One region of the Streptomyces sp. NBC_01317 genome, then DNA from elsewhere that is predicted to be linked to it. Evidence: riboswitches for the same ligand, from Rfam matches in the RefSeq annotation. Region 1 holds a riboswitch; each other region holds the start of a gene.

Evidence for each region. A riboswitch is a leader RNA that binds a small molecule or an ion and turns the genes downstream of it on or off. The one in region 1 is predicted to bind cobalamin.
Region 2: it holds a riboswitch for cobalamin, as region 1 does, so the genes downstream of both, metE (5-methyltetrahydropteroyltriglutamate--homocysteine S-methyltransferase) here and OG349_RS23260 (ABC transporter substrate-binding protein) in region 1, are expected to answer to the same signal.
Region 3: it holds a riboswitch for cobalamin, as region 1 does, so the genes downstream of both, OG349_RS27855 (cobalamin biosynthesis protein) here and OG349_RS23260 (ABC transporter substrate-binding protein) in region 1, are expected to answer to the same signal.
Region 4: it holds a riboswitch for cobalamin, as region 1 does, so the genes downstream of both, OG349_RS11765 (ribonucleoside-diphosphate reductase subunit alpha) here and OG349_RS23260 (ABC transporter substrate-binding protein) in region 1, are expected to answer to the same signal.

What each region holds. Positions count from the first base shown of each region.
Region 1 covers NZ_CP108393.1:5,367,217-5,374,969, forward strand. Annotated here, with positions in the region: gene OG349_RS23230 (nicotinamidase) at 1-597, opposite strand; gene OG349_RS23235 (nicotinate phosphoribosyltransferase) at 687-2,015, opposite strand; gene clpS (ATP-dependent Clp protease adapter ClpS) at 2,183-2,488, shown strand; gene OG349_RS23245 (DUF2017 domain-containing protein) at 2,488-3,066, shown strand; gene OG349_RS23250 (amino acid permease) at 3,158-4,627, shown strand; gene OG349_RS23255 (M67 family metallopeptidase) at 4,740-5,165, shown strand; cobalamin riboswitch at 5,183-5,318, shown strand; gene OG349_RS23260 (ABC transporter substrate-binding protein) at 5,368-6,378, shown strand; gene OG349_RS23265 (FecCD family ABC transporter permease) at 6,385-7,425, shown strand; gene OG349_RS23270 (ABC transporter ATP-binding protein) at 7,448-7,753, shown strand, end outside.
Region 2 covers NZ_CP108393.1:364,277-372,029, reverse strand. Annotated here, with positions in the region: gene OG349_RS01485 (LysR family transcriptional regulator) at 1-588, opposite strand, end outside; gene OG349_RS01480 (CbtA family protein) at 1,098-1,877, opposite strand; gene OG349_RS01475 (CbtB domain-containing protein) at 1,899-2,117, opposite strand; gene metE (5-methyltetrahydropteroyltriglutamate--homocysteine S-methyltransferase) at 2,414-4,738, opposite strand; cobalamin riboswitch at 4,901-5,119, opposite strand; gene OG349_RS01465 (ScbR family autoregulator-binding transcription factor) at 5,225-5,866, opposite strand; gene OG349_RS01460 (type III polyketide synthase) at 6,342-7,481, shown strand; gene OG349_RS01455 (cytochrome P450) at 7,483-7,753, shown strand, end outside.
Region 3 covers NZ_CP108393.1:6,402,318-6,410,070, reverse strand. Annotated here, with positions in the region: gene OG349_RS27870 (class II aldolase/adducin family protein) at 1-391, opposite strand, end outside; gene OG349_RS27865 (inorganic phosphate transporter) at 560-1,831, shown strand; gene OG349_RS27860 (hypothetical protein) at 1,859-2,095, shown strand; cobalamin riboswitch at 2,191-2,349, shown strand; gene OG349_RS27855 (cobalamin biosynthesis protein) at 2,385-3,638, shown strand; gene OG349_RS27850 (cobyric acid synthase) at 3,650-5,179, shown strand; gene OG349_RS27845 (putative cobaltochelatase) at 5,427-7,415, shown strand; gene cobO (cob(I)yrinic acid a,c-diamide adenosyltransferase) at 7,415-7,753, shown strand, end outside.
Region 4 covers NZ_CP108393.1:2,807,601-2,815,353, reverse strand. Annotated here, with positions in the region: gene OG349_RS11765 (ribonucleoside-diphosphate reductase subunit alpha) at 1-2,076, opposite strand, end outside; cobalamin riboswitch at 2,222-2,354, opposite strand; partial or broken gene OG349_RS11760 (Uma2 family endonuclease) at 2,495-2,841, shown strand; gene mctP (monocarboxylate uptake permease MctP) at 2,902-4,536, opposite strand; gene OG349_RS11750 (DUF3311 domain-containing protein) at 4,533-4,826, opposite strand; gene OG349_RS11745 (GntR family transcriptional regulator) at 4,951-5,715, opposite strand; gene OG349_RS11740 (extracellular solute-binding protein) at 5,997-7,283, shown strand; gene OG349_RS11735 (carbohydrate ABC transporter permease) at 7,416-7,753, shown strand, end outside.

The sequences.
Region 1 (7,753 bases):
TCAGGCCACTATCGGTTTGCCTGTGAGGGTGATGCCCGCCGTGCGCATCTCCTCCAGGGCCCGCTCCGTCGTCTCCCGGGCCACGCCCGCCGTCAGGTCCAGGAGTACGTGGGTGACGAATCCCTCACGTACCGCGTCCAGGGCCGTCGCGCGTACGCAGTGGTCCGTGGCGATGCCGACCACGTCGACCTCGCTCACCCCGCGCTCGCGCAGCCAGTCCGCCAGGCCGGTGCCGTTCTCGTCCGCGCCCTCGAAGCCGCTGTACGCCCCCGTGTACGCGCCCTTGTCGAAGACCGCGTCGATCGCGCCGGACGCCACCGCCGGGGCGAAGTTCGGGTGGAAGCCCACGCCCTCCGTACCGGCCACGCAGTGCGCGGGCCAGGTCGTCTCGTAGTCCGGGACGGCCGGAGCCGCGGCGAAGTGGGTGCCCGGGTCGATGTGGCGGTCGCGGGTCGCCACCACGTGGCGGTACACGGCGGTCGCCTCGCCGATGAGGTCGGTGATGGCGGCGGCCACATCGGCGCCCCCCTCCACCGCGAGGCTCCCGCCCTCGCAGAAGTCGTTCTGAACGTCGACGACGATCAAGGCGCGGTGCATGGCGGATTTCCTTCGGTGGGAGCGGACGGCTTCGGGGCGGGTTCGAGCCTAGAGACTCCGCCGCTCCTGGGGGAGGGGACGGGCGTCGGTCAGAGGTACACGGTCGGAATCACCGGCTCCCCGCGCGAGAGCTGGATCGCCGACATCGGCAGCCCCGCCCGCGCCGCGATGTGCCGGTCCCGTGCCGCGTCCAGCGGCTCGCGGGCCACCACCCGGCCGCCCTTGACCAGCTGCACCAGCAGCTGGCTGTCGAGCAGCTCGGGCGGTACGGCCCCGGTGCCGAGCACCTCGGCCTCGGCGCGGCCCTCCGCGTCCCGCCGCCGCGCGGCCCACTTGCGGCCGCCGATGGACGTCTTCCCGCCCAGCGACTTCTTCGCGACCGGTACGAGCGGCGCCGCCGGGTCCGCGGACTCCGCGCGCGCCACGATCTTGTAGACCATCGAGCACGTGGGGTGCCCGCTGCCGGTGACCAGCTGGGTGCCGACGCCGTACGCGTCCACCGGGGCCGCCGCCAGCGAGGCGATCGCGTACTCGTCCAGGTCCGAGGTGACCACGATCCGGGTGTTCACCGCGCCCAGCTCGTCCAGCTGCTGCCGTACCCGGTGCGCGACCAGCAGCAGGTCGCCCGAGTCGATGCGGACGGCGCCCAGTTCGGGCCCGGCCACCTCCACCGCCGTACGCACGGCCTCGGCCACGTCGTACGTGTCCACCAGCAGCGTGGTGCCCCGCCCGAGCGCGTCGACCTGCGCCCGGAACGCGTCGCGCTCGGTGTCGTGCAGCAGCGTGAAGGCGTGCGCGCTCGTCCCCACGGTCGGGATGCCGTACCGGAAGCCGGCCGCGAGGTCCGACGTCGTGTCGAACCCGCCGACGTACGCGGCGCGCGCCGCCGCCACCGCCGCCAGCTCGTGCGTGCGCCGCGCGCCCATCTCGATCAGCGGCCGCCCCCCGGCCGCCGCCGACATCCGGGAGGCCGCCGCGGCGATCGCCGAGTCGTGGTTGAGGATCGACAGGATCACGGTCTCCAGCAGCACGCACTCGGCGAAGGAGCCCTCCACCCGCAGGATCGGCGATCCCGGGAAGTACGTCTCGCCCTCCGGGTAACCCCAGATGTCCCCGCCGAAGCGGTACGAGGCCAGCCAGGACAGCGTCTCCTCGTCCACGATCTCCCGCTCCCGCAGGAAGCGCAGCACGTCCGCGTCGAAGCGGAAGTTCTCCACGGCGTCCAGGACGCGCCCGGTGCCCGCGACGACCCCGTAACGGCGTCCCTCGGGCAGCCGCCGGGTGAAGACCTCGAAGACCGAGCGGCGGTCGGCCGTACCGGCCCGGAGGGCGGCTCGGAGCATGGTCAGCTCGTACTGGTCGGTGAAGAGCGCGGTCGACGGCACGTCCACCGGCAGCCCAAGGTCCGCAGTGTTCATACGGACGATGCTACCCCCAATACTCGTCAGAGTGACGATTTCTTTTCCGCCGCCTCCCGCGTCACCCCCGGAGTCGTTTGTGCGACCGGCCCCCGTGGGTGGCAGCATGGGTCGTGCAGGGCTGAATCCCGGGCTGCACCCGGCAGAGAAGAAGGTCGTCCCGAACCGTGAGTGTCGCTCCGACAGAGATCGAACGCCCCGAATCGGCCGAGGAGACGTTCGTCGTCCCCGAACCCGACGTGCCCTGGCTGACGATCGTGCACAACGACCCGGTCAACCTCATGAGTTATGTGGCGTACGTCTTCCAGACGTATTTCGGCTACTCCAAGGACAAGGCACACAAACTGATGCTCGACGTGCACCACAAGGGCCGCGCGGTCGTCTCCAGCGGCAGCCGCGAGGAGATGGAACGCGACGTGCAGGCGATGCACGGATACGGCCTCTGGGCGACCCTGACCCAGGACCGCGACTGATGGCCGGGCACTTCGAGGCCACCCCGGGCGGCGGCGCGGCCGTCGCGCTCGACGAGGTGGAGATCTCGATCCTGCGCTCCCTGGCCATGCAGCTGCTGGAGCTGATCGGCCCCGGCGACGAGCCCGCCCAGGGAGAGGACCCGCTCGCCTCGCTCTTCGCGGTCGGCCCCAGCGAACCGCCCGAGGACCCCGCGCTGGCCCGGCTCTTCCCGGACGCGTACGGCGATGACGACGACGAACTGAAGGAGTTCTCCTCGGAGTTCCGGCGCTTCACGGAGAACGACCTGCGGGACCGCAAGCGCGCCGACGGCATCGCCGTCGTCCGCTCGCTCGACGCGCTGGGCCCCACGGGCGAGGGCGGCGCCGTCCTCAAGCTGAGCGGTGAGGAGTGCCTCCACTGGCTGGGCGCCCTCAACGACCTCCGGCTGACCATAGGCACCCGCCTGGAGGTCACCGACGAGGACGAGGGCGCCGAGCTGTACCGGCTGCCCGACACCGATCCGCGCAAGCCGATGGTGATGGCGTACCTCTGGCTCGGCGCGCTCCAGGAGAGCCTCATCGAGACGCTGTCGGCCTGACGGCCGTATCCGGGGGGCGTATCCGGGGGGATCGGAAACCGGTCCGCCGCCGACGACGGCGCGGGCCGGCAGGCAGAAAGGGCGCATCACCATGACCTCTGCGCAGGTCGACCAGGGGCAGGACGACGGCGGCGGAGCGGCTCCCCCTACCGATGAGGACCACATCGGCGAAGAGGGCTACGAGCGCGGACTGGGCAGCCGGCAGGTCCAGATGATCGCGATCGGCGGCGCCATCGGCGTCGGCCTCTTCATGGGCGCCGGAGCGAACATCGCCAAGGCGGGACCCAGCATCATCCTCATGTACGCCCTCGCCGGCGTCGTGATCTTCTTCATCATGCGGGCCCTCGGCGAACTGCTGCTCTACCGCCCCGTGTCGGGCTCCTTCGCGGAGTACGCCCGGGAGTTCCTCGGCCCGTTCTCCGGGTTCGCGACGGGGTGGACGTACTGGCTGATGTGGGTGGTCACCGGCATGGCCGAGCTGACCGCCGCCGCCATCTACATCCACTTCTGGTTTCCCGCGATCCCGCAGTGGGTCAGCGCGCTGGTGTTCCTCGTGGTCCTCTTCGGGGTGAACCTGATCTCGGTGAAGATCTTCGGCGAGGTCGAGTTCTGGTTCTCGATGATCAAGGTCACCGCCATCATCGGCATGATCGTGATCGGCCTCGGCGTCCTCACCCTCGGCTTCTCCGAGGCCGGTGACACCGCGCGGGCCTCCAACCTCTGGGCGCACGACGGCGTCTTCCCGAACGGCATCGGCTCCAGCCTGATGACCCTCCAGGGCGTGATGTTCGCCTACCTCGCCGTCGAACTCGTCGGCGTCACCGCGGGCGAGTCCGAGAACCCCGAGAAGACCCTCCCCAAGGCGATCAACACCCTGCCCTGGCGCATCATCGTGTTCTACGTCGGCGCGCTCTCCGTCATTCTCGCCGTCGTCAGATGGACCGAGTTCTCCGCCGGCACCAGCCCGTTCGTGTACGCCTTCGAGAAGATGGGCATCCCGCTCGCCGCGGGCATCGTCAACTTCGTGGTGCTCACCGCCGCGCTGTCCTCCTGCAACTCCGGCATGTACTCCACCGGCCGGATGCTGCGTGGCCTCGCCGCCAACAGCGAGGCGCCCAAGGCGTTCGGCAGGCTCAACTCCCGCAGGACGCCGGCGCTCGGCATCACCGTCTCCGTCGCCCTGATGGGCATCGGCGTGATCCTCAACTACATCGTCCCGGAGAAGGCGTTCGGATACGTCACGTCCGTGGCGACCGCTGCCGGCGTCTGGACCTGGCTGATGATCCTGGTCAGCCATATCCGCTACCGCCGCGCCGTCGACGCGGGCCGCCTGCCGGCCTCCCCGTTCCCGGCCCCCGGCGGGGCGGTGTTCAGCTGGGTCGCGGTCGCCTTCCTGGCGCTCGTCACCTGCCTGATCGCGTACGACAAGGACGCGCGGGTCTCCCTGTACGTCGGCGCGGTCTGGGCGGTCGGCCTCGCGGTGGGCTGGCGGCTCCTCCGGCGCCGTACGGCCGGGAGCACCGAGAGCGACGCGCCCGAGTACGCCTCCGCGACGGAGTAACGCGCTTCTGTACGGGACCGGCCCCCGGCCTCCGTACCGGACGCGCTCCTGGTCTCCGTACACCCGACCCGGCCCCGCCCTCCGCGGGGCCGGGTCCGTTTATATTTCCAGCATGCTCACCATCAGCCAGGCCCTGCACGACCAGATCGTCGCGCACGCCCGACGCGACCACCCCGACGAGGCCTGCGGCGTGGTCGCGGGCCCGGCCGGCAGCGGACGCCCCGAGCGCTTCATCCCCATGCTCAACGCCGCGCGCTCGCCCACGTTCTACGAGTTCGACTCGGCCGACCTGCTCAAGCTCTACCGGGACATGGACGACCGCGACGAGGACCCGGTGATCGTCTACCACTCCCACACGGCGACGGAGGCCTACCCGTCCCGTACCGACATCACGTACGCGAACGAGCCCGGGGCCCACTACGTGCTGGTCTCCACCGCCGACAGCGACGGCCTCGGCCCGTTCCAGTTCCGCTCGTACCGCATCGTCGACGGCCAGGTCACGGAGGAGGACGTCGAGGTCGTCGCGGACGGCCCCTAGGGCGTGTCCGCGAGGTGGTGTCTGAGAGACTGACCGGCGAACCCGAGGCGGCAGGACCCAGGAAGCCGGTGCGAATCCGGCGCGGTCCCGCCACTGTGACCGAGCCCCCTTACGGCTCGGCAGCCAGGAACTGACCTGCCGCCCTTCTTCCACCAACCAGGGGACGCGGAAATCCCCTGGAGGAGGCCCAGCCGTGCATGTCATTCCCCGGCGCCGCCGCGCGCTCATAGCCGTCGCCCTGTCCGCCGCCCTCCTCCCGCTCGCCGCCTGCGGAGGCGGTACGGACGGCACGGACACGAAGGACGCGACCGGCGCGAAGCCCGCCGCCGGCGCCCCCCAGGGCTTCCCGTACACCGTCACCAACTGCGGGGTGACCACCACCTACCAGGCCCCGCCGAAGCGGGTGGTCACCATGAACCAGCACGCCACCGAGGTCATGCTGGCCCTCGGCCTCCAGAAGTCCCTGGTCGGCACCGCCTACCTGGACGACAAGATCCTCCCCGCCTATGCCAAGGCCTACGCGGACGTCCCGGTCCTCGCCAAGGAGTACCCCTCCAAGGAGAAACTCCTCGCCGCCGACCCCGACTTCGTCTACGGCGGCTACTCCAGCGCCTTCGACGCCGGGGACGGCCGCGCCCGCGACGCGCTCAAGAGCTCCGGCGTCGACACCCGGCTCAACCTGGAGAACTGCACCCGGGGCAAGACCACCCTGGACGACGTCTACCAGGAAGTACGGGAGGTCGGCCGCACCTTCGGCGTCCCCGACCGCGCCGAGAAGTGGATCGCCCACGCCCGCACCACCGTCGCCGACACCGCCGAGAAGCTCAAGGCCGTCGAGCCGCTCTCCGTCTTCGTCTACGACAGCGGCGACAAGACCGCCTTCACCGCCGGCGGCAAGGGCATCGGCAACGAACTGATCACCCGCGCCGGCGGCCGCAACGTCTTCGCCGACCTCGACAAGTCCTTCGGCGACGCCACCTGGGAACAGGTCGTCGCCCGCAAGCCCCAGACCGTCGTCATCTACGACTACGGCTCCACCACCGTCGCCCAGAAGGAGAAGCGCCTCCTGGACGACCCCGTCCTCCAGGACGTCCCGGCGATCAAGAACAAACGATTCGCCGTCATGCCCCTCTCCGAGGTCGTCCTCGGCGTCCGCGCCCCCGGCGCCCTCGCGGAACTCGCCGCGCAACTCCACCCCGAGACCGTGAAGTAAGACCCGGTGAGCACCACCACCCCGCCCGCCCCCGGGCGGATACGCCACACCCTCGTGCTGACCGGCCTCGCCGCCGCACTCGCCGCCGTTGTCGTCGCGGCCCTCGCCCTCGGTTCCGTCCGCATCCCGCCCGGTCAGGTCGTCGCCGCCCTGGCCGGGCGGGCCGACCCCAGCCCCTTCCGTACGATCGTGCTCGACGTACGGCTGCCGCGCGTCCTCCTCGGCGCGGTGGTCGGCGCCGGGCTCGCCGTCGTCGGGACCGTCCTCCAGGCACTCGTACGCAACCGGCTCGCCGACCCCTTCCTCCTCGGCATCTCCTCCGGCGCGTCCACCGGAGCCGTCCTGGTCCTCGTCCTCGGCATCGGCGGCGGTGTCACCACCACCGTCGCCATGCCCGCCGCCGCCTTCGCCGGCTCCCTCGTCGCGCTCGTCCTCGTCTACGGACTCGCGCGGCGCGGCGGCGAACTGACCGGCGGCCGGCTCGTCCTCGCCGGCGTCACCGTCTCGTACATCCTCACCGCCCTCACCACCCTCGTCCTGGTCGTCTCCGCCCGCCCCGAGCACTTCCAAGAAGCCCTCTACTGGTCGATGGGCGGCCTCGGCAGCGCCCGCTGGTCCACCCTCCTGCTGCCCGGCGTCGTCCTCACCCTCGGCACCGCCCTCCTCATGGCACTCGCCCGGCCGCTCGACCTGCTCCTCCTCGGCGAGGAGGGCGCGACCGCCCTCGGCCTGGACGCCGCCCGCTTCCGCGCCGCCGTCTTCGTCCTCGCCTCCCTGGTCACCGGCGTCATGGTCGCCGCCAGCGGCGCCGTCGGCTTCATCGGGCTGCTCGTCCCGCACGCCGCCCGGATGGCCGTCGGCGCCACCCACCGCGTCCTGCTGCCCGTCGCCGCGCTCGGCGGGGCCGTCGTCCTCGTCGCCGCCGACCTCGCGGCCCGTACCGTCGCCGCGCCGCAGGACCTCCCCGTCGGCGTGCTCACGGCGCTCACCGGCGGCCCGTTCTTCCTCTGGCTGATGCGCCGCCGCCCCGAAGGAGCCCCCGTATGACGAGTCCGGAAGGAGCACCCGTATGACCGCCTCGCTGTCCCTCGAAGGACTGTCGTACGAGACGGGCGGACGCCTCCTCGTCGACCGCGCCGACCTCACCGCCGTGCCCGGCGAGACCGTCGGACTCGTCGGCCCCAACGGCAGCGGCAAGACCACCCTGCTGCGGTGTGTGTACGGGACCCTGCGGCCCAGCCACGGACACGCCCTGCTCGACGGGCGCGACCTGCACACGATGACCCCCAAGGAACGGGCCCGCCGGATCGCCACCGTCCCGCAGGACGGCGGGACCGAGTTCGAACTCACCGTCAGGGAGGTCGTCGCCATGGGC
Region 2 (7,753 bases), 5.0 Mb from region 1:
AACGGCGTCGGGGTCCTGGAGCAGCCGCTCGCCTGCCAGGTCGGCGATGCCGGCGGCCTGCTTCCCCGCGAGCCGGTGCCCGCGCGGCAGGACCGCGACCCGTGGCTCGTGGAACAGCGGGCGCAGGCACAGGTCCTCACGGTCGGCCGGCATCCGTACGAAGCTGAGGTCGACCCGCCCGTCGCGCACCGCCCGGGTCTGGTCGTCCCACGACGTCCGCAGGACGTCGACCGTCAGCCCCGGGTGGCGCGCGGTGAGCGCCTGGACGGCGGCGGTGACCGTGATGCCGGGCATGAACCCGACCGTCAGCCGGTCCGTGCCGCCCGCGACCCGCAGCGCCCGGCGCCGCAGACCCTCGGCGGAGGCCAGCAGCGACACGGCGTCCTTCCGCACCTGCTCCCCGGCCGGGGTGAGCGCGGTCGAGCGCCGGTCCCGGGTGAGGAGCTGGACGCGCAGCTCCTGCTCCAGCGCGCGGATCTGGCGGGAGAGGACCGGCTGGGCGATGTGGAGCCGCTCGGCGGCCCGCCCGAAGTGCAGTTCCTCGGCCACCGCGACGAAGTAGCGGAGCTTCCTCAGATCGACGTCCACGGCTCTCCCAGGTCGGACAGGTCGGGCAGGTCGGACGGGCCTGACAAGTCGCACGGTCCGGACAGGTCGAATCGTCCTGATGCCCCCAGGGTATGACGACCCCGGGGCACCTGGCTTACGAGACCGACGTCCCCTCCCGTGATCACGATCGCGATCAGCCGGCCCCGCCCGGCCGCCCGGCGACACCGCGTGGCGGCGGACGCCCCAGGCCCGCGCGGCGAGTGAGGTCGTACAGGTCAGGACCATGACCACCGCCATGGCGATCAGGGCGTCGGTGAGGGCGCCGGCGGTTACCTGGTCGTCCGCCATCCACGACCCCAGCGGCCCGCCGATCCAGTGGACCGACCCGCGCCGATCCCGACGAGTTCGCGGGTGAGTCCGGCGCCGCGCGTGGCCACGTACTTCAGGTAGAGGGGGACGATCACGCACCGGTGGGTCGTCAGGGCGAGCGTGCCACGCCCCGGACCGGAGCTCCCGGCGGCCTGACCCGCCGGGACGCCCCATGGCCCTCAGCCCGCGGCGGCGGTGGCCTTCGGCTCCACCCCGGACGTACCGGCGGGGACGGCGACCCGGTCGGTCCTCGGGACGAGGAGCCGCTCGGCGAGGTGGCCGAAGAGCAGCCCGAACGTCGTCCACAGGGTGACCTGGACGGCGAGCGAAGACAGCCGGAACTCCCAGATCAGCGTGGCCGGGAAGTCCTTGGGCACCTCGTTGATCGTCGGCAGGAAGCCGTAGGCCAGTCCGACGGCGACCACGAAGGCGGCCCCCGCCGCCACCGTCGCGTTCCAGTTGCCCAGGCGCGGCGCGAGCCGCCGGCCGAGCAGGAGCGCGCCGGCCGCGAGCAGGAGACTCAGCACGATCATCAGGAAGTAGAGCGTCGTCCGCTTCCCGATGGTGTCGCCGTTGCCGACGGCGGGCGGGTTGGCCGGGTACTTGAGGAACGGTACGACGTACACCGTCAGCAGCGCGCCGACGGCCAGCAGGACAGCGGTCGCCCGCGGTCCGAACCGGCCGACGCGGCCCAGGGCGTAACAGAACACCAGGGCGGCGATGCCCCCGACCGCGATGCCGAAGATGAGCACACCGGTGGCGAGGCCCGCGGTGGACTGGAGGGAACGGCTGACGAGTTCCTCGCCGCCGTGCTCGTGGCTGTGCGCCTCCTCGAACGCGATGGCCGCGTCCACGGAGGGCTCACCGAGCAGATAGGCGACCACGAGGGCGAGCACACCGGCGGCGAGGCCGGCGAGCATGCCGCGCACGAGCAGGGCGCGGACAGATACGGAGTTCATGAGAAAGGGTCTCCCGGCCGGTCAGTGGCAGGGGAAACCGAGCAGATGGCGTCCGTCGTGGACCCATTCGTGCACGCTCTCACCTGAGATGACGGACAGGGCACCCTGTTCCGCGCCGACGAAGTAGAGCAGGACGAGCATCAGCACGCCGAAGAAGAGCGCCCACGGGGCTATCTCCTTGAGCGAGAGGGGAGTGAGAGCCGGTGTTGCGGCTGTCGTGGGGGCAGCGGAGTGTGCCATGGCCGAACCTCCTGGGGAACACGCGTCCCGATCGTGGTGCTTGAGACGAAGGTGCCGGGTCTGACTTCCCGCAGAGGTACGGGTACACAGTGGCGCGACCGTGCCGGATTCTCACCGGACTTCCGTCACACCGTCGTCATGTCCACGCGACCGTACCGTCTGCGGACCTGGACCGCCACAACGCCTGACGGCGGCCCGAGCGGAACAGTTGGCCGGATGTCAGGAAACATCCGGTCTGTCCGCCCCGGCCGCCGCCGGGTCGTTCCGGTTCCGGGGCCGGCCGGCCCCGGCTCGGGTCAGGAAGTGCGGGTGGGCAGGGTGCCCCGGACCTCACGGGCGGCCTCGACCAGGTTCTCCAGCGAGGCGCGCACCTCGGTCCAGCCGCGGGTCTTCAGCCCGCAGTCCGGGTTGACCCACAGCCGCTCGGCCGGCACCGCCTCAAGTCCCTTGCGCAGCAGGGCCGCCGCCTCCTGGGCGGAGGGCACGCGGGGGGAGTGGATGTCGTAGACCCCGGGGCCCACCTCGCGCGGATAGCCCGCCGCCGCCAGTTCGCCGGCGACCTGCATGTGCGACCGCGCCGCCTCCAGGCTGATCACGTCCGCGTCCAGATCCTTGATGGCCTGGACGATGTCCCCGAACTCCGCGTAGCACATGTGTGTGTGGATCTGGGTGGCCGGGAGGACCCCGCCGGTGGTGATACGGAAGGCCTCGGTCGCCCAGTCGAGATACTCCTGGCGGTCGTCGGCACGCAGCGGCAGCGTCTCGCGCAGCGCGGGCTCGTCCACCTGGATGACCGAAGTCCCGGCTGCCTCCAAGTCGTTCACCTCGTCGCGCAGCGCGAGCGCGACCTGGAGGGCGGTGTCGCCGAGCGGCTGGTCGTCACGGACGAAGGACCAGGCCAGCATGGTGACAGGGCCGGTGAGCATGCCCTTGACCGGCCGGTCGGTGACCGACTGCGCGTACGTGGTCCAGCGCACGGTCATCGGCTCGGGGCGCGAGATGTCCCCGGCCAGGATCGGCGGGCGCACGTAACGGGTGCCGTACGACTGCACCCACCCCTGCCGGGTCGCGAGGTAGCCGGTCAGCTGCTCGGCGAAGTACTGGACCATGTCGTTGCGTTCGGGCTCGCCGTGCACCAGCACGTCGATGCCGGCCTTCTCCTGGAAGGCGAGGACCTCACGGATCTCGGCCTCGATGCGCTCGTCGTACCCCGCCGTGTCGATACGTCCCGCGCGCAGGTCGGCGCGTGCGGTGCGCAGTTCGTTCGTCTGCGGGAACGAGCCGATGGTGGTGGTCGGCAGCAACGGCAGCCCGAGGTGGGCACGCTGGGCCGTCGCCCGCTCCGGGTACGGTGCGGCGCGGTGCCCGTCGGCGTCGGTGACCGCCGTGGCGCGGGCCCGTACCGCCGGGTCGTTGGTGAGCGCGGAACCGGCGCGCGAGACCAGGTCGGCGCGGTTCGCGGTGAGTTCGGCGGCGATCGTGTCGGTGCCCTGCGCGAGACCGCGCGCCAGCGTGACGACCTCCTCCGTCTTCTGGCGCGCGAAGGCGAGCCAGCGGAGGATCTGCGGATCGATGTCCCGCTCCGCCGTGACGTCGAGCGGGACGTGCAGGAGCGAGCAGGAGGAGGACACGTCGACGCGGTCGGCGAGCCCGAGGAGCGTACCGAGGACCGACAACGACTTCTCGAAGTCGTTGATCCAGATGTTGCGGCCGTTGACGACGCCCGCGACCAGGCGCTTGCCCGGCAGGCCGCCCACGGCGCCCAGGGCGTCGAGGTTCGCGGCGGCCGGTCCCGTGAAGTCGAGGGCAAGCCCTTCGACGGGTGCCTTGGCGAGGACGGGCAGGGCCTTGCCGAGCCGGTCGAAGTACGACGCGACCAGCAGCTTCGGCCGGTCGGTCAGCGCGCCGAGGTCCCGGTAGGCGCGGGCCGTGGCGTTCAGCTCCGCCGGGGTCCTGTCCTCGACGAGCGCGGGCTCGTCGAGCTGCGCCCACTCGGCGCCGGCGGCGCGCAGGTCGGCCAGGACTTCCGCGTACACCGGGAGCAGCCGGTCGAGCAGCGTCAGCGGCTCGAAGTCCGGGGCGACACCGGGGGCGGGCTTGGCCAGCAGCAGATAGGTGACCGGGCCCACGAGCACGGGCCGCGCCGCGAGGCCCAGCGCGAGGGCTTCCCTCAGCTCGGCGACCGGCTTGGTGGAATCGGCGGTGAACACGGTGTCCGGGCCCAGCTCGGGGACGAGGTAGTGGTAGTTCGTGTCGAACCACTTGGTCATCTCCAGCGGCGCGACGTCCTGCGTGCCGCGCGCCATCGCGAAATACCCGTCGAGGGCGTCCGCCGCGACGGCGGCGCGGTGGCGTGCGGGGATCGCGCCGACCAAGACGCTGGTGTCGAGGACGTGGTCGTACAACGAGAAGTCGCCGGTGGGAACCTCGTGGATGCCGGCGTCGGCGAGGCGGCGCCAGTTCGTACGGCGCAGTCCGGCGGCCGTGTCGCGCAACGCGTCGGCGCCGACGGTGCCTTTCCAGTAGCCCTCGACGGCCTTCTTCAGTTCACGGTTCTGGCCCTGGCGGGGGTAGCCGTGCACGGTCGCCCGTGCTGCCGCGGCTGCGGACTTGTCTGTCACAGAACTCTCCTTCGCGAGCGGTTCTCTGCCGTCCCGGGGACGGTCGAGGGCACGAGAGGAGCCACAGACCGGACGGATCACGTCCCGGGTGTCCGGGTGCGCGTGACCGCCTGATATGTACGCCGACCCGCCCACGAGGTCACCGGGATCTCCGCGCACGGTGTTCGCGCGCGGGCAGTGGCAGGTCTTCGGACTCGTGGGCGCGTCTCTACGGACGAGACACCTACTGGCCGTCGCTTCCCAGACCCGATCCGGGCCCAGTGCTGATGACGGCGGTCGTTCCCACTCACCGCTGCGGGGCAGTCCCGGATTCCCACCGGGTTCCCTCTTACGACGCCGCTGTCTGGCTGACAGGGCGAACCAACTGCACTCGTCACCCTATGCCCTCAGCTGAAGCGCCGGGAGCCCCTTTCCTTATTCCGGAAGGGGGAGGGGTTCCGGACGGGGGAGGGCCCGCTCACCAGGTGGGAAGGCCCGCTCACCGGATCAGGCCGCCATGATCGCCTCGGTGACCCGTACCCCGCGGTCGGGCGCGGTGTCGATGCTCGGCATCAGGCCCGGGACCGCGATGCTGGGCAGGATGTGTCCCCACAGTATCGATATCCGCCGCCCGAGATCCTCGCGATTCGTCAGGGCGCGGGACATCAGCTGGATGCCGGCGAAGGCACCGACCAGCAGTTCGACGGTGTCCTGCGGGCGCACGCTGGGGAGCAACTCACCCTGCGCGCGTGCCTCTTCCATCAGCGACACCAGATGGACGGGCCACTGGCGGAAGGGGCCGCTGTGGTCGACGCCGGGGGGAGCACCCTGGTCCACGGTGAGCCGGACGCTTCCCCTGAGCAGTGCGTTGTCCAGGAGCCGGTGGGCCACCGCGAAGGTGATGTCGATGACTTCCTGGAGCTTGGAGGCCTGTGGGGGTACGGTGCCGAGCTGTACCTGCTCGTCCAGGACCGCCTGCGCCAGAGCTTCCTTCGACTGGAAGTGGAAATACAGGGCACCCTTGGTGACCTCAGCGCGTTCCAGAACCATGGTGAGGGTCGTGGAGGAGTAGCCGAACTCGTCGAAGACCGCGCCGGCCGCCTCCAGAATCGCCATGCGCGTCCGGATGGCGCGCTCCTGTGTTGCCATGAATGACCCTTCCGCGCAGCCGGGTTGACCAGCACAAAACAAACCGCCCAGCCCGTACTATAGGGCTCAACGACTCCCCGAATGTCTCTCCCGCGCCAAAACGTTGGGACGCGAAGGGGTCTCCGGGACCTACGAGTCCCGTGGTGACACCGGTACAGGATGGCCGGTTTTCGGCTTCCGACCCGTTCGGTGGACGGGTCGTGACCCACGGTCGCCGGGCCGGTGGGGTCCCGGCCGTCGGAGCGACGCATCGGGGACCGGGCGGCGCGCCCACGAACGGACGATGCGCCCCTTTTGTGCTTACTTTCCGTAGTCATGGGTAAGATCCCTCACGGTCCTTCGGATCCCGCCCCCTCGCTCCCCTGACGCTCCTCCCAGGGGCCAGTTCCCGGCAGTTCCCCAGGTTGCGGGGTGGTGGGCCACCACAGAGTGTGGGCCGCAGTTCACAGCGAACACGAACGAAGGAGAGCGCGTCGTGGCGACTCTGTGTAAGCCCGATGTGTCGGTTCCCGAGCATGTGATCACCATGGAGGACACCCTCGCCCTGGCGCGGTCGCTCCACGCCGGCCACCCGCAACTTCCCCTGGCGCTCCGGTTGATCGAGAACACCGGGGTGGCCAAGCGCCACCTCGTCCAGCCCATCGAGGAGACCCTCAGGCACCCCGGCTTCGAGGACCGCAACCGGCTGTACGAGTCCGAGGCGAAGGCGCGGGTGCCCGCCGTGGTGAACCGCGCCCTGGACCACGCCGAGCTGCGTGCCTCCGACATCGACCTGATCATCTATGTCTCGTGCACGGGCTTCATGATGCCGTCGCTGACCGCCTGGCTGATCAACACCATGGACTTCCCCAGTCACACCCGGCAGTTGCCGATCGCCCAGCTCGGCTGCGCGGCGGGCGGCGCCGCCGTCAACCGGGCGCACGACTTCTGCCAGGCGTACCCGGACGCGAACGTGCTCATCGTCGCGTGCGAATTCTGTTCGCTCTGCTACCAGCCGACCGACCTGGGGGTCGGCTCGCTGCTCTCCAACGGCCTGTTCGGTGACGCGGTGGCCGCCGCCGTCGTCCGGGGCAAGGGCGGCACCGGCATCGCGCTGGAGCGCAACGGCTCGCACCTCGTGCCCGACACCACCGACTGGATCGCGTACAGCGTCCGCGCGACCGGCTTCCACTTCCTGCTGGACAAGCGGGTGCCCGGCACGATGGAACCCCTCGCCCCCGCGCTCCGCGCGATGGCCGTCCAGCACGGCTGGGACGCGGCGGCCCTCGACTTCTACATCATCCACGCGGGCGGCCCGCGCATCCTGGACGACCTCAGCCACTTCCTGGAGGTCCCGCCCGAGGCGTTCCGGTTCAGCCGCGCCACCCTCACCGAGTACGGGAACATCGCCAGCGCCGTCGTCCTCGACGCGGTGCGCAGGCTGTTCGACGAGGGCCGGGTCGAGGACGGCGCCAGCGGGATCATCGCGGGCTTCGGGCCCGGCATCACCGCCGAGATGGCCCTCGGACGCTGGTCCACCGACTCCCTCGCCGGCCTGGAGCTGTCCGAACGGCACGTCCTGACCACCCCGGTCCACACCGACCGGCCCTCTCCCGCGACGGAACCGGTGAGCTGAGATGACCACCAACACACCGGAGACGGCGGCCCCCGCGCAGGACACCCCCGACACCGGGAGGGACGCGCATCCCGTCCGGTTCTGGGCCGTGCCCCACCTGTCCGGGCTGGACTTCGACCCCTTCCTCGCCGAACGGCTGCGCGAGGACCCGGTCAGCCGGGTCCAGCTCCCCCACGGCGAGGGGTTCGCCTGGCTGATCACCCGGTACGAGGACGTCAAGCTGGTCACCAACGACGCGCGCTTCAGCCGTCAGGCGCTCGTGGGCCGTGCCG
Region 3 (7,753 bases), 1.0 Mb from region 1:
CCCGCACCGGGCCGCCGAGGGCCGCCGCCATGTAGTGGATCAGCGGCAGTTCGGTGACGAGGGTCGAGACGGCGGCGGCGTGGACGGCGTGCGTGTGGACCACGGCGGAGGCGTCCGTGGTGCGGTAGATCTCCAGGTGGAGCGGCAGTTCGCTCGTCGGGCCGAGCCGGCCGGAGACCTGGCGTCCGGAGAGGTCGACGGCGACCAGGTCGCCGGGTGTGAGGCGGTCGTACGGCACCCCGCTCGGGGTGACGAGGACCTCGTCCCCGACCCGTACGGAGACATTGCCCGACGTCCCCACGACGAGCCCTTCCGCGGTGGTCCTGCGCGCGGTCGCCACCAGCTCGGCCCAGGCCCGGTGGCGCGCGTCCGCAGGCAGATGATCAGTCATATGGCGATCTTGCCAGCCCGGGCGGAAAAAGGGCAGGTCGGACAACACATCAGGCGCTCGGAGAGCCGTTCAGGAGAGACACTCCGAGTACCTCCCTAGTTAACCTTCCGTTCACCCTGCATCCTTACGTTCACCGTGGCCACCGACGTCGAACGATTGCCTGGGTAAATGGAACACTTCACGCTGCTGCTCGCGATCGTGATCGTGACGGCTCTCGTGTTCGATTTCACGAACGGTTTCCACGACACCGCCAACGCGATGGCGACGACCATCTCGACCGGCGCCCTGAAGCCCAAGACCGCGGTGGCGATGTCCGCCGTCCTGAATCTCGTCGGCGCGTTCCTGTCCGTGGAGGTCGCCAAGACGATCTCCGGCGGACTCATCAACGAATCGGGCATCCGTACCGAAGTGATCTTCGCGGCGCTGGTCGGCGCGATCATCTGGAATCTCTTCACCTGGCTGCTGGGGCTCCCGTCGAGCTCCTCCCACGCCCTGTTCGGCGGCCTCATCGGCGCCACCCTGATGTCCGTCGGCACCTCCGGTGTCAACGGCGGCGTCGTCATCACCAAGGTCCTGATCCCGGCGCTCGCCGCCCCGCTCGTCGCGGGGCTCGCGGCCATGCTCGCCACCCGGCTGACGTACCGCGTCAGCGCCCGTACGGACGAGAAGGCGACGGCCAAGGGCTTCCGGGCCGGGCAGATCGCCTCCGCCGGGCTGGTCTCCCTCGCCCACGGCACCAACGACGCGCAGAAGACCATGGGCGTCATCACGCTGGCGCTGGTCACCGGCGGGGTCCTCTCCCCCGGCTCCAACCCGCCTCTGTGGGTCATCGTCTCGGCGGGCACGGCGATCGCGCTCGGCACGTACCTCGGTGGCTGGCGCATCATCAAAACCATGGGCACCGGCCTCACCGACCTGCGCCCGCAGCAGGGCTTCGCCGCCCAGACCAGCGCCGCGACGGTCATCCTGGCCTCCTCGCACCTCGGCTTCTCGCTCTCCACCACGCAGTCCTGCTCCGGTGCCGTGATGGGCGCGGGCCTGGGCCGCAAGGGCGGGGTCGTGCGCTGGTCGACGGCGACCCGGATGTTCATCGCCTGGGGGCTGACGCTGCCCGCCGCGGGGCTGGTGGCCGCCGGGGCGGAGTTCCTGACCGGGCACGGGACGTGGGGTGTCACCGTCGTGGCGATCCTGCTCGTCGCCGTCTCCGGTGCGATCTGGCTCGCGTCGCGCCGCCGTCCGGTGGACCACACGCATGTGACCGGGGCGGATGTGGTGCCGGTGAATGTGGGGGTGGACATCGCCGCCTCCGGTCCGACAGTGGCGGGCCTCGCGTCCGTGGACGCCGCTACCGCCGGTCTGACGACCACCATCCCGGGGCCCGTCGCCCTGCCCATCCCGCCCGCCGTCGCCGGCGAGTCGGCGCGAACCGCCACGGTCTGAACCGCCACGGTCTAAGGAAGCGATCACATGAAAATCGACTGGGCAGCCCTCGGCTCCGTGTTCGGCGTCAGCCTCGTGTCCACCATCGGTCTGGTGGGCCTGTTCACCCTCGGCATCGTGGCCCTGGCCAAGCAGGAGTCGGCGGCCTCGGAGTCCGGCGGGTCGGCGGGGGGCTCCGTGGCCCTGGCGCGCACCGGCGCCTACGCGTGCTTCGCGCTGTGCGCGGCGGCCGTGGCGTACGGCATCTACCTGATCGTGGCCTGACCGTACGTACCGCGCTCGGCCCGGGGGCCTGCCCCCGGGCCTTTCGTGTGGGGCTTCGCACACTGCCCCGCCGCAGGTCAAGGGCGGGTTGACGGGCGTTCTCGCAGCGTGGTGGACTGCCGGGGCCAATTACGGCGGCAGCAGAGGAAGCCGGTGCGAATCCGGCGCGGTCCCGCCACTGTCACCGGGCACGGTGTCCCTCCGGGGAAACGTCCCCGGGAGCCAGGAACTCTCGCCGCCGCGTTTTCCGTCGAGCCGGGGCGCGGACCCTGAGTGAGGACACGTCGCCATGCCTGGCCGCGCCTGCGTCCGTGCCGCCGCTTCTGTCGCTTCTGTCGCCGCCACCAGCCCCGCCGTTTCGGTCACTTCCGCAGCGGGGGCCTCTGGTCGGCCGGCCCGGTCGGCCGGCTGGGACGCCGCGTGGGTCCACGCGTACGGGGCCGCGGGCGGGCTGCTCGCCGACCTTCTGCTGGGCGATCCGCGCCGGGGCCATCCGGTCGCGGCGTTCGGACGGGCCGCGGGGGGCGTGGAGCGCGCCCTGTGGCGGGACCACCGTGGCTGGGGCGCGTTGCACACGCTGGTCTGCGCGGGCGGGGCGGTGGGCCTGGGCGCGGTGGTGGCACGCGGGGCGCGGGGACGTGGGGCGCGAGGGCGTGCGGGTGCCGGGACGGCGGGAGTTGCCGGGACGGCGGAACGTACCGGAGCAGCCGGAGGTGCCGGGCTCGCGGGCCGGCGGGTCGCCTCGGTCGCGCTGACCGCCGCCGCCACCTGGTCCGTCGTCGGCGGTACGTCACTGGCGCGCGAGGCGCGTGCCATCGGCCGGGCGCTCTCCGCCGGGGACGTCGAACTGGCCCGGGAGCGGCTGCCGCACCTGTGCGGCCGTGACCCGCAGTCCCTCGACGCCCAGCAGATCGCGCGGGCCGTCGTGGAGTCCGTCGCCGAGAACACCTCCGACGCGGTGGTGGGCGCGCTCGTGTGGGGCGCCCTGGCCGGGGTCCCCGGGCTGGCCGGGTTCCGGGCCGTGAACACACTGGACGCCATGGTGGGGCACAAGTCCCCGAAATACCGCCGGTTCGGCTGGGCCTCGGCCCGTCTCGACGACGTGGCGGGCGCGCCAGGCGCCCGGCTGACCGCCGCGCTGGCCGTCGTCGCGGGCGGCGATCCGCGCGGGGCGTGGCGGGCGTGGCGCGACGACGCGCGCAAGCACCCGAGCCCCAACGCGGGCCCGGTGGAGGCCTCGTTCGCGGGGGCGCTGGGCGTACGGCTGGGCGGAACGCTCGCGTACGGCGGCCGGGTCGAACACCGCCCGGTACTGAACGGCGGCGGCCGGCCCGTGGAGATCGCCGACATCGAACGGGCCGTGCGGTTGTCCCGGCGGGTGAGCGGATTGGCGCTGGCGGTGTGCGTGGCGGGGCGGTTCGCGTACGCGGCGGTTTCCGGAACGGGTGCGGGGGCCGACCGGGGCGTCGGCGCGGGCGCCCTTGACGGTGCGGGTCTCGGCTCGGGCGCCGGTGACGGTGCGGGTGTGGGGAGGCCGTTGTGAGGCGGGACGGGGTGGGGGGTGGGGTGCTCATCGCCGGGACCACCTCCGACGCGGGCAAGAGCGTCGTCACCGCGGGCGTCTGCCGGTGGCTCGTGCGGCAAGGTGTCAACGTCGCGCCCTTCAAGGGCCAGAACATGTCCCTCAACTCGTTCGTGACGCGCGAAGGCGCCGAGATCGGCCGGGCCCAGGCCATGCAGGCGCAGGCCGCCCGTATCGAGCCGACCGCGCTGATGAACCCCGTACTGCTGAAGCCCGGCAGCGACCGGAGCAGTCAAGTGGTCCTCATGGGGCGCCCGGTGGGCGAGATGAGCGCCAGGGGCTACCACGGGGGCCGCCAGGAAGCGCTGCTGGGGACCGTACTGGAGTGCCTCGCCGAGCTGCGCCGTACGTACGACGCCGTGATCTGCGAAGGCGCCGGCAGCCCCGCCGAGATCAACCTCCGCCGCACCGACATCGTGAACATGGGCATCGCCCGCGCCGCCCGCCTGCCGGTCGTCGTGGTCGGGGACATCGACCGGGGCGGGGTCTTCGCCTCGTTCTTCGGGACGACGGCGCTGCTGAGCGCCGAGGACCAGGCGCTGGTCGCGGGGTACGTCGTCAACAAGTTCCGGGGCGATGTGTCCTTGCTGGAACCGGGGTTGGAGATGCTGCGCGGGCTGACCGGGCGGGCGACCCTCGGTGTGCTGCCGTGGCGGCCCGGCCTCGGCATCGACGAGGAGGACGGGCTGCGGGTGTCGCTCCGCGGGTCGGTACGGGAGTCCGCGGCGTCCGTTCCGTACGGCGAGGACGTCCTGCGCGTCGCGGTGTGCGCCGTACCGCTGATGTCGAACTTCACCGACGTGGACGCGTTGGCGGCGGAGCCGGGTGTGGTGGTGCGGTTCGTGGACCGGGCGGAGGAACTGGCCGACGCGGACCTGGTCGTCATACCCGGCACCCGCGGCACCGTGCGCGCCCTGGCCTGGCTGCGGGAGCGCGGGCTCGCGGACGCGGTGGCGCGGCGGGCGGCGTCGGGTCGCCCGGTGCTGGGCATCTGCGGCGGCTACCAGGTGCTCGGCGAGCTGATCGACGACGAGGTGGAGTCGCGGGCCGGGATTGTGGCGGGGCTGGGACTGCTGCCGGTACGGGTGCGGTTCGCGCGCGAGAAGACGCTGGGGCGGCCGGTGGGCGTCGCCCTCGGTGAGCCTGTGGAGGGGTACGAGATCCACCACGGGGTCGCGGAGGTCGGCGGCGGCCCGGCGTTCGTCTCCGACGGGGGCGGGGTGGCGCTGGACGGGTGCCGGGTGGGTTCTGTGCGGGGGACGCACTGGCACGGGGTGCTGGAGAACGACGCGTTCCGGCGGCGGTTCCTCGTGGAGGTCGCGCGGGAGGCGGGGCGGCGGTTCGTACCGGCGCCGGACACGAGCTTCGGGGCACTGCGGGAGGAACAGCTCGATCTGCTGGGGGACCTGGTGGAGGAGCACGCGGACACGGATGCGTTGTGGCGGCTGATCGAGGGGGGCGCTCCTGGGGGGCTGCCGTTCATTCCGCCGGGTGCGCCGTGACGCCGTCCGGCGGGGGCGCGTTGTCGGGGGCGCGTTGGGCTCGGGTACGTCGCCGGGGGCGGGGGCCGGGGCCTACGGAGGCACGGGTGTCCGGACTGCTATCCTCACCGCGCTTCGCGCGAGTTGCGACGCTTTACGTCCGGACACCCATGCCTCCTCCGACCCCGACCCCCTCGCGCCGGTGGGGGTTGAGCAGCCACCTGCCGCCGGTAGTCCGACACGTACTGACCGCACTCCAAGGAGCCCCATGAGTACCCCTTTCCCGTTTACCGCTGTCGTCGGAATGGACGATCTACGGCTCGCGCTGCTGTTGAACGCCGTCAGTCCGGCGGTGGGTGGTGTGCTGGTTCGGGGTGAGAAGGGCACCGCCAAGAGCACTGCCGTGCGGGCGCTCTCCGCGTTGATGCCCGAGGTTGAGGTGGTGGGTGGGTGCCGGTTCAGTTGTGATCCCGCCCTGCCTGATCCGTTGTGTCCTGATGGGCCCCATGAGGTGGGGCCGGGTGCTCTGCGGCCCGCGCGGATGGTTGAGTTGCCCGTCGGGGCCTCGGAGGACCGGCTTGTGGGGGCGCTCGACATCGAGCGGGCCCTGTCGGAGGGCGTGAAGGCCTTTGAGCCGGGGCTTCTTGCCGATGCCCATCGTGGGGTGTTGTACGTGGATGAGGTGAATCTGCTCCACGATCACCTGGTCGACCTCCTGTTGGACGCCGCCGCCATGGGCGCCTCGTACGTCGAGCGTGAAGGGGTTTCCGTACGGCATGCCGCGCGGTTTCTGCTCGTCGGGACGATGAACCCCGAAGAGGGCGAGCTGCGGCCGCAGTTGCTCGACCGGTTCGGGCTGACCGTGGAGGTCGCCGCGTCGCGGGAGCCCGAGACGCGGGTCGAGGTCGTACGGCGGCGGCTCGCCTACGACGACGATCCGGCCGGATTCGCGGGGCGTTGGGCCGAGGAAGAGAGTGCGCTGCGGGAGCGGATCGTTGCCGCGCGGGCGCTGCTGTCGGACGTACGGCTCGGGGACGCGGCCTTGTTGCAGATCGCCGCCACCTGCGCCGCCTTCGAGGTGGACGGGATGCGCGCCGACATCGTGATGGCGCGGACCGCGACGGCGCTGGCCGCGTGGGCCGGGCGTACGGACGTGCTCGCCGAGGACGTCCGGCAGGCCGCGCTGCTCGCGTTGCCGCACCGGCGGCGGCGCAATCCGTTCGACGCGCCCGGACTTGATCAGGACAAGCTCGACGACACGTTGGAGGAGTTCAAGGGCGAGGACGACGATCCCGATCCCGATGGGCCCGGGGGCGGGCCTGCGCCTGAGGGTGGGCCCGACGCGCCGGAGGACTCGGGGTCCGAGGAGGGCGACGACGCGCCCGCCGCGTCGCCGCGGCCCGGGGGCGGGGGTGGCGAGCAGGCCGCCGTGCGGGCCGGTGAGCCGTACCGTACAAAAATGCTCAGCGTTCCCGGCCTCGGGGAAGGGGCCGCCGGGCGCCGCTCGCGGGCACGCACCGAGCACGGCAGGACCACCGGGTCACGCCGGCCCCGGGGTGCGCTGACCAAGCTGCATCTCGCCGCGACCGTGCAGGCCGCCGCCCCGCACCAGCGGGCGCGTGGTCGCAGCGGGGCCGGTCTGGTCATACGCAAGGACGATCTGCGGCAGGCCACTCGGGAGGGGCGCGAGGGCAATCTGGTGCTCTTCGTGGTCGACGCCTCCGGGTCCATGGCCGCCAAGCGGCGGATGAGCGCGGTGAAGGGCGCGGTGCTCTCGCTGCTGCTCGACGCGTACCAGCGGCGCGACAAGGTCGGGCTGGTGACCTTCCGGGGCAACGACGCCGAGGTGGCACTGCCCCCGACGTCGTCCGTGGACGCCGCGGCGGCGCGGCTGGAGTCGCTGCCCACCGGGGGCCGGACGCCCCTGGCCGCGGGGCTGTTGAAGGCCCACGACGTGCTGCGGGTGGAGCGGCTGCGGGATCCCGCGCGCCGGCCGCTGCTCGTCGTGGTGACCGACGGACGGGCGACGGGCGGCGCGGATCCGGTCGCGCTCGCGGCGCGCGCCGCGCGGCTGCACGCGTCGGAGGGGACCGCGTCGGTGGTCGTGGACTGCGAGTCGGGGATCGTACGGCTCGGGCTCGCCGGGACACTCGCCGGCGATCTGGGAGGCACGTGCATCACGCTGGACGATCTGCGGGCCGACAGCATCGCCGGCCTGGTCAGGGACGTACAGGGCAACCGACGGAGGGCCGCGTAATGCCGCAGGGACAGCCGGAGACCGTACCGGACGACGGGCTCACCACCCGTCAGCGCCGCAACCGCCCGCTCGTCCTCGTCCACACCGGGGTGGGCAAGGGCAAGTCGACGGCGGCGTTCGGGCTGGCGCTGCGCGCGTGGACGCAGGGGTGGCCGATCGGGGTGTTCCAGTTCGTGAAGTCGGCGAAGTGGAAGGTCGGCGAGGAGCAGGCGCTCAAGGTGCTGGGGGCGAGCGGCGAGGGCGGTTCGGTCGCCTGGCACAAGATGGGCGAGGGCTGGTCGTGGGTGCAGCGCGACAGCCAGTTGTCCAACGAGGAGGCGGCGCGGGAGGGTTGGGAA
Region 4 (7,753 bases), 2.6 Mb from region 1:
CGCCGTGCGGTACAGCTCGCGCACCTCCGCCGGGATCCAGGTGAAGCCGGCCACCGAGCCGCTGGACTCGCGCAGCGCCTCGCGCGTCTGCGCGTCCCAGACGCCCAGGTCCTTGAGCTCCTGCACCAGGTACGAGTTGACCTGGAGGAACTCCCCCGACAGCGTCTCGCGCTTGAAGAGGTTGGAGACCTGCGGCTCGATGCACTCGTACACGCCCGCGATCGACGCGATGGTCGCCGTCGGCGCGATCGCGAGGAGCAGGGAGTTGCGCATGCCGCTCTTCGCGACGCGGGCGCGCAGCGCGTCCCAGCGCTCCGGCCAGTTCAGCTCGACGTCGTAGTGGTCGGGGTGCAGCACGCCGGCGGCGGTACGGGTCTCCGACCAGGCCGGGAGCGGCCCGTTGCGCTCGGCGAGCGCGCAGGACGCCTCGTACGCGGCGAGCATGATCCGCTCGGCGATCTTCGTGGAGAGCGCGGCCGCCTCGGCGGAGTCGAACGGCAGGCGCTTCTTGAAGAAGACGTCCTGGAGGCCCATCGCGCCCAGGCCCACCGGACGCCACTTGGCGTTGGAGCGGCCGGCCTGCTCGGTCGGGTAGAAGTTGATGTCCACGACCCGGTCGAGGAAGGTGACGGCCGTACGGACGGTCTCGTCCAGCCGCTCCCAGTCGATCTCGCCCGAATCGAGCACGAAGGCGCCGAGGTTGACCGAGCCGAGGTTGCAGACGGCCGTCTCGCCGTCGTCCGTGACCTCCAGGATCTCCGTGCAGAGGTTGGAGGAGTGGACGACCTTGCCGGGCAGGGCCGTCTGGTTGGCCGTACGGTTCGACGCGTCCTTGAAGGTCATCCAGCCGTTGCCGGTCTGGGCGAGGGTACGCATCATGCGGCCGTACAGCTCACGGGCCGGGATGGTCTTCCGCGCCAGGCCCGCGGCCTCCGCCTCGCGGTACGCGGCGTCGAACTCGTCGCCCCACAGGTCCACGAACTCCGGGACGTCGGCGGGGGAGAACAGCGACCACTCGCCGTCCGCGTCGACGCGGCGCATGAACTCGTCCGGGATCCAGTGGGCGAGGTTCAGGTTGTGCGTGCGGCGGGCTTCCTCACCGGTGTTGTCGCGCAGTTCCAGGAACTCCTCCAGGTCCGCGTGCCAGGTCTCCAGGTAGACACAGGCCGCGCCCTTGCGCCGGCCGCCCTGGTTGACCGCCGCGACCGAGGAGTCCAGGGTCCGCAGGAACGGGACGATGCCGTTCGAGTGCCCGTTCGTGCCGCGGATCAGTGAGCCGCGCGAGCGGATGCGGGAGTACGAGAGGCCGATGCCGCCCGCGTGCTTCGACAGGCGCGCCACCTGGTGGTAGCGGTCGTAGATCGAGTCCAGCTCGTCCAGCGGGGAGTCCAGCAGGTAGCAGGAGGACATCTGCGGGTGGCGCGTACCGGAGTTGAAGAGCGTCGGCGAGGACGGGAGGTAGTCCAGGCGGCTCATCAGGCGGTAGAGGGAGGCGACCTCGTCCAGCGCGCGGACGCTGGTGTCCTCGGCGAGACCGGCGCCGACGCGCAGCATGAAGTGCTGGGGGGTCTCGATGACCTTGCGGGTGAGGGGGTGGCGGAGCAGGTACCGGCTGAAGAGGGTACGGAGCCCGAAGTAGCCGAAGCGGTCGTCGGCGTCCGGGTCGATCAGCGCGTCCAGGAAGTCGGCGTGCAGCGCGACGAAGTCGGCCGTGCGGTCCGCGATCAGGCCCTCGCGGTGCCCCACCGCGACGGACGCGGAGAACGCCACGGCGCCCTGGCTCGCGGCCTCTTCGGCGATGGTACGGGTGAGCAGCCGGGCGGCGAGCCGGGAGTAGGCCGGGTCCTCGGAGATGAGCCCCGCGGCCGCCTCGGTGGCGAGCTCGCGCAGCTCGGCCTCGTCCGACCGGGCATTGCGGCCACGCAGCGCGGCGCCGGCGACGCGTCCTGGGTCGGTGTCGGGCAGATCGGCGGTCAGGTCGGTCAGGAGCCGCAGCAACGCGGTCCCGGGTCCGTCGGTCACCTGTGCGGAGACCTCGGAGATGCCTGAAGCCGGATCGGCTGGCGCGATGGTCACGTGGTGCTCTCCCTCGCTCGGCTCTGGGCCGTCGGCGGGGAAGCGGGGGCGCGCGGATCCGCCACTCACCCGTCTCCGGGCAGCACGAACCACGGCGTCTCCGGCCCAGCCTCGGGGCCCGGACGTCCTGGCACCCGGTTCGGTCGAGCCGGATGCGCTGCCGGCAGGTGTTCGGACTCACGGGTATGACAAAGCACACCACAGCAGACCGTTGCGGGACAGTTCCGGATTCCCACCGGATTCCCCTGCGTCGACAACGAGGTTGAGCATACATCTGGGGGGCGCACGGTGAAGCACCCCCTAGATGTTGTGTCGCGCCCCACTTCGCCCCATGGATGTCGGAGTCCTCCACTATGGTCCCGGAGACGAGGAGGCCGCCCTGTGACAGCACACGAGAACCGGTTGGCACCAGGTCGACAGGGCCGGGCGAGCTCGCCCGGACGGCACCCTCGCCCCCGCCGACGCCTTCACCGGCCAAGGCGAATGGGCCGACCCCGCCCCCGTCCTGATGGCCGTCGAAGTCACCTCGTACGACTCGGAACCGACGAGCGGGACCGCGTGCAGAAGCCGCGTGCCTACGCGGAGACCGGGATCCCGGTCTATCTGCTGATCGACCGGGACAGTTGCGAGGTGACGGTCTACAGCGAGCCGAACGCCACCCGCTACGAAATCGCGCACACGGTGCCGTTCGGCAAGGACGTCAGCCTCCCCGACCCCGTGGGGATCACCCTGGAGACCGAGCAGCTCAAGGAATGGGTGCGCTGACGACGGACGGGCCGCCGGAGTTCCGGCGGCCCGTCCTGGATGCTGCTTTCGTACGGCCCGTCAGCGCACGGGGTCCGGGTCCGCCGGGGTCAGTGGCAGATCCTTCTTCACGCCCGGGTCGCCGATGTCCGCCGTGTAGTCCGACGGGCTCGTCTCGTCCACGCCCTCCGGGGCCTTGGCGGCCTTGAAGACGAAGGTCAGGACCACGCTCACCACCAGGTTCAGCACAAACGCCGTCAGGCCGATGTAGCCGATCTCGCCGATGCCGGGGATCTCCTTCGAGGAGCCGCCGAAGTGCGCCTGCGTCGGGCTCGCGACGCCGTACGCCGCAATCGTGCCGTACAGCATGCCCACCGCCCATCCCGTGAGCAGCGCCCAGCGGTGGAACCAGCGGGTGAACAGGCCGCCGACCAGGGCCGGCATCGTCTGGAGGATCCAGATTCCGCCCAGCAGCTGGAAGTTGATCGCGACCGTCTTGTCCATCGTCAGGACGAAGGCCAGCGCCCCCACCTTCACCAGCAGCGACACCAGCTTGGAGACCTTCGTCTCCTGCGCGGGGGTCGCGTCCGGTTTGATGAAGTCCTTGTAGATGTTGCGGGTGAACAGATTCGCCGCCGCGATCGACATGATCGCGGCCGGCACCAGCGCCCCGATGCCGATCGCCGCGAAGGCGACCCCCGCGAACCAGTCGGGGAACATGTTCTCGAAGAGCTGCGGGATCGCCAGCTGCCCGTTGTCGACCTTCACCCCGGCCGCGATCGCCATGAAGCCGAGCAGCGCCAGCAGGCCCAGCATCAGTGAATACAGCGGCAGGATCGTGGTGTTGCGCCGGATCACCTCACGGCTGCGGCTGGAGAGCGTCGCCGTGACCGAGTGCGGATACATGAAGAGCGCGAGCGCCGAGCCGAGCGCGAGCGTCGCGTAACCCCACTGCTGGGCCTCGCCCGGCGCGAGCGCGCCGCGTGGCGCCCCGGTCGCCGGGTTCTTCTGCGCGAACGCGTCGCCCGCCTTCGCGAAGATGTCGTCGAATCCGCCCAGTTTGACCGGGATGTAGATGATGGCCACGATGATCACCAGATAGATCAGGGTGTCCTTCACGAACGCGATCAGCGCGGGCGCCCGCAGCCCCGACGAGTACGTGTACGCGGCGAGCACGGCGAACGCGATCAGCAGCGGCAGGTCCTTCACGAACCAGTTCGTGTCCTCGCCGCCGCCGACGCCCATCACGTCCAGCACCGCCTGGATCCCCACCAGTTGCAGCGCGATGTACGGCATGGTCGCGAGGATGCCGGTCACGGCGACCGCCAGCGAAAGACCCTTCGAGCCGAACCGGCCTCTGACGAAGTCCGAGGTGGTCACATACCCGTGCTTGTGCGACACCGACCAGAGCCGGGGCAGGAAGGTGAAGATGAGCGGATAGACGAGGATTGTGTACGGCACCGCGAAGAAGCCCGCCGCGCCCGCCGCGTAGATCGCCGCCGGCACGGCCACGAAGGTGTACGCCGTGTAGAGGTCGCCGCCGAGCAGGAACCAGGTGACCCACGTGCCGAACGACCGTCCGCCCAGGCCCCATTCGTCGAGACTCTGTTCGTTCTCCGCCCGGCGCCAGCGCGCCGCGAGGAAGCCCATGACCGTGACGGCCAGGAAGAAGAAGATGAAGACGCCGAGCGCGACGCCGTTCACACCGTCGTTCATCGCGACGCACCTCCCGCGCGGGATCCCGTACGGGCGCGCTGGTCACGCCGCCACAGCTGGAAGGCGATCATCGTCAGCACGGCCGACACGACGACCCAGAGCATCTGGTACCAGTAGAAGAACGGGATGCCGATGAACGCCGGATCGGTCCGCGCGTACGAACTCACCCAGAGCAGCGCCACGAAGGGCGCGACCAGGCAGAAGGCGATGATCACACGTAAGGGTGTGACCGTGGGGGGAGGGTTCTCCTCGGGTGCTTCTGAAGGTGCTGCTGGCGGTGCTTCTGACATGCGCGGCTCCGTCCCCTCACTGCTCGCCGTTTCGCTGATCGCTTTCGCAACGCGCAGGAAATCTAGGGGACGGCCCCGTCCGTGGGAAGACCGCGACGGCCGTGGGAAGACCGCGACCGGTCGCTCAGTCGGTCGGCCTGCGCAGTCTCGCCACGAACTTGTAACGATCGCCCCGGTACACCGACCGCACCCACTCCACCGGTTCGCCGTTCCCGTCGATCGAGTGGCGCGACAGCATCAGCATCGGCAGCCCGACATCCGTGCCCAGCAGCCCGGCCTCCCGGGGGGTGGCGAGTGAGGTCTCGATCGTCTCCTCGGCCTCGGCGAGGCGCACGTCGTACACCTCCGCCAACGCCGTGTAGAGCGAGGTGTACTTGACGAGCGAGCGGCGCAGCGCGGGGAAGCGTTTCGCCGACAGGTGCGTGGTCTCGATCGCCATCGGCTCCCCGCTGGCGAGCCGCAGCCGTTCGATCCGCAGCACCCGCCCGCCTGCGGTGATGTCGAGCAGCCCGGCGAGCGTGTCGTCCGCGGTGACGTACCCGATGTCCAGCAACTGGGACGTGGGTTCCAGCCCTTGGGCCCTCATGTCCTCGGTGTACGAGGTGAGCTGGAGGGCCTGCGAGACCTTGGGCTTGGCCACGAACGTGCCCTTGCCCTGGATGCGTTCGAGCCGTCCCTCGACGACCAGTTCCTGGAGTGCCTGCCGAACTGTCGTTCTCGACGTGTCGAACTCCGCGGCGAGAGTACGCTCTGGCGGAACCGGTGTGCCGGGGGGCAGCGTCCCCGTCATATCGAGCAAGTGCCGCTTGAGACGGTAGTACTTGGGCACGCGCGCCGTGCGTACGGGAGCCGTACCCTCGGACTCCGTACCGCTCCCGTCCGTGGCCATGGCCTGCCTTCCCGACTGTGCTGCTGCCGTCACCGGCTCCTCCGTCTGTCGCGGCTCACATGGTGGCACGGACCGCTCACGGGTCGTCGCCCCTCCTCAGGTGTCGGTCCGATAACGGACGCGACTGTCCTTCTTATACACCCTTGACACCCCCAAAGGTCTAGGCCAAGCTCCCGGTACTGGTCTAAACCATTTAAGACCAAGCCCCCGACCCCACAGTCACTACTAGTCGTATGGCTTCGCGGTGGGCAGCAGTTGCAGGCATCCCTGAGGAGGGTGGCGTGAAGCGCAAGCTCGTCGCGGCGATAGGTGTCGCGGGCATGATGGTCAGCATCGCCGCATGTGGTTCGGACGACGACAAAGGTAGCGAAACCAAGGCCGGCGGCAGCAAGAACCTGACCGTCTGGGTCATGGACGGCTCCGCCCCCGACGCCTGGATCAAGGGTGTCAACAAGGAGTTCGAGGCGGCCCACAAGGGCGTCAAGGTCAAGGTCGAGATCCAGCAGTGGAACGGCATCCAGGAGAAGGTCACCACCGCCCTCTCCGAGGACACCCCGCCGGACGTTCTCGAACTCGGCAACACCCAGACCGCGGGCTACGCGGTCACCGGCGGTCTCGCGGACCTCACCGGTGACAAGGCGGCGCTCGGCTACGACGGCTGGAACAAGGGCATGCTGGCCTCCACCGAGCTGGACGGAAAGCTGTACTCCGCCCCTTGGTACGCCGCCAGCCGCGTCGTGATCTACGACAAGGCCATCTTCAAGAAGGCCAAGGTGACCCCGCCGACCACGCGTGACGAGTGGATCGCCGGCCTCAAGAAGATCCAGGCGTCGGACAAGAAGGTCCAGCCGATCTACCTGCCCGGCCAGAGCTGGTACGTGTACTCCGGCTTCGTCTGGGACGAGGGCAGCGACCTCGCGGTCAAGGACGGCGACCAGTGGAAGGGCAACCTGGCCTCCCCCGAGGCCACGGCCGCCATCAACTTCTACAAGGAACTCCAGTCGTTCTCCACCGCGCCCAAGGACAAGGACGAGGCGACCCCTCAGCAGTCCACCGACGTCGTGCCCAAGGGTGACGTCGCGTCCTGGATCGGTCTCGGCTGGGAGGCCGGCGGCGCGATCGACGCCCTCAAGAAGGCCGGCAAGACCGCCGACTTCGGCTACTTCCCGATCCCGGGCAAGACCGCCGACAAGCCGGGCTCCGTCTTCTTCGGCGGCTCCAACCTCGCGGTGGCCGAGCGCTCCCCGAACAAGGACCTCGCCAAGGAGTGGCTGGCCCTCGCCGCGGGCAAGGCCCAGATGGCCAAGTACGCGGAGGCCACCGGCGGCGCCCTGCTGCCGAACAACGACGCCTCGCAGTTCGCGCCCCCCGCGGCCTCGTTCGCCGAGGCCATGGCCAAGTCTGCGCCCGTCGGCAAGATCACCCCGGTCACCCCGGGCTGGGCGAACGTCGAGACCGCGCCGAACCCGATCAAGGACTTCATGACGAAGGTTCTGAACGGTGAGGACCCGAAGAAGGCCGGCGAAGCGGCCGACAAGGTCATCGACGAGCGCATCAACCAGCAGTAGTCGTCACCACCCGGTGGTGCGGGCGGTGTTCTGCACCGGCCGCGCCACCGGGTTCTGTTCGTGCACAGCGGCCCGCCGTCCGCGGGTCGCGCCCGGCCGGGCGCGGGAGCCCCAGAACCGCGAGGAAAGACCATGACCGTGCACTCCCAGGGAGCGGTGACCGCCGCACCCGAGGACGCGCCCGGAAGGGCGGCAGGGGAGTCGACGACTCCGCCTCCCCCCACCGGATCCCAGGAAATCCACACCCCTCCACGCGGCAGACGCTCCCGGCTCGGCGCGCTGGTGCCGTACCTGCTGATCGCCCCCGCGGTCCTCTCGATGGCGGTGCTGCTCCTCTATCCGCTCGTCAAGAACGTGATCCTCTCCTTCCAGCAGGTCAACAGGAAGGAACTGATCACCCGGCTCCCCGAATGGGTCGGCTTCGACAACTACACGGAGCTGCTCAAGGACCCGGACTTCTGGACCGTCGT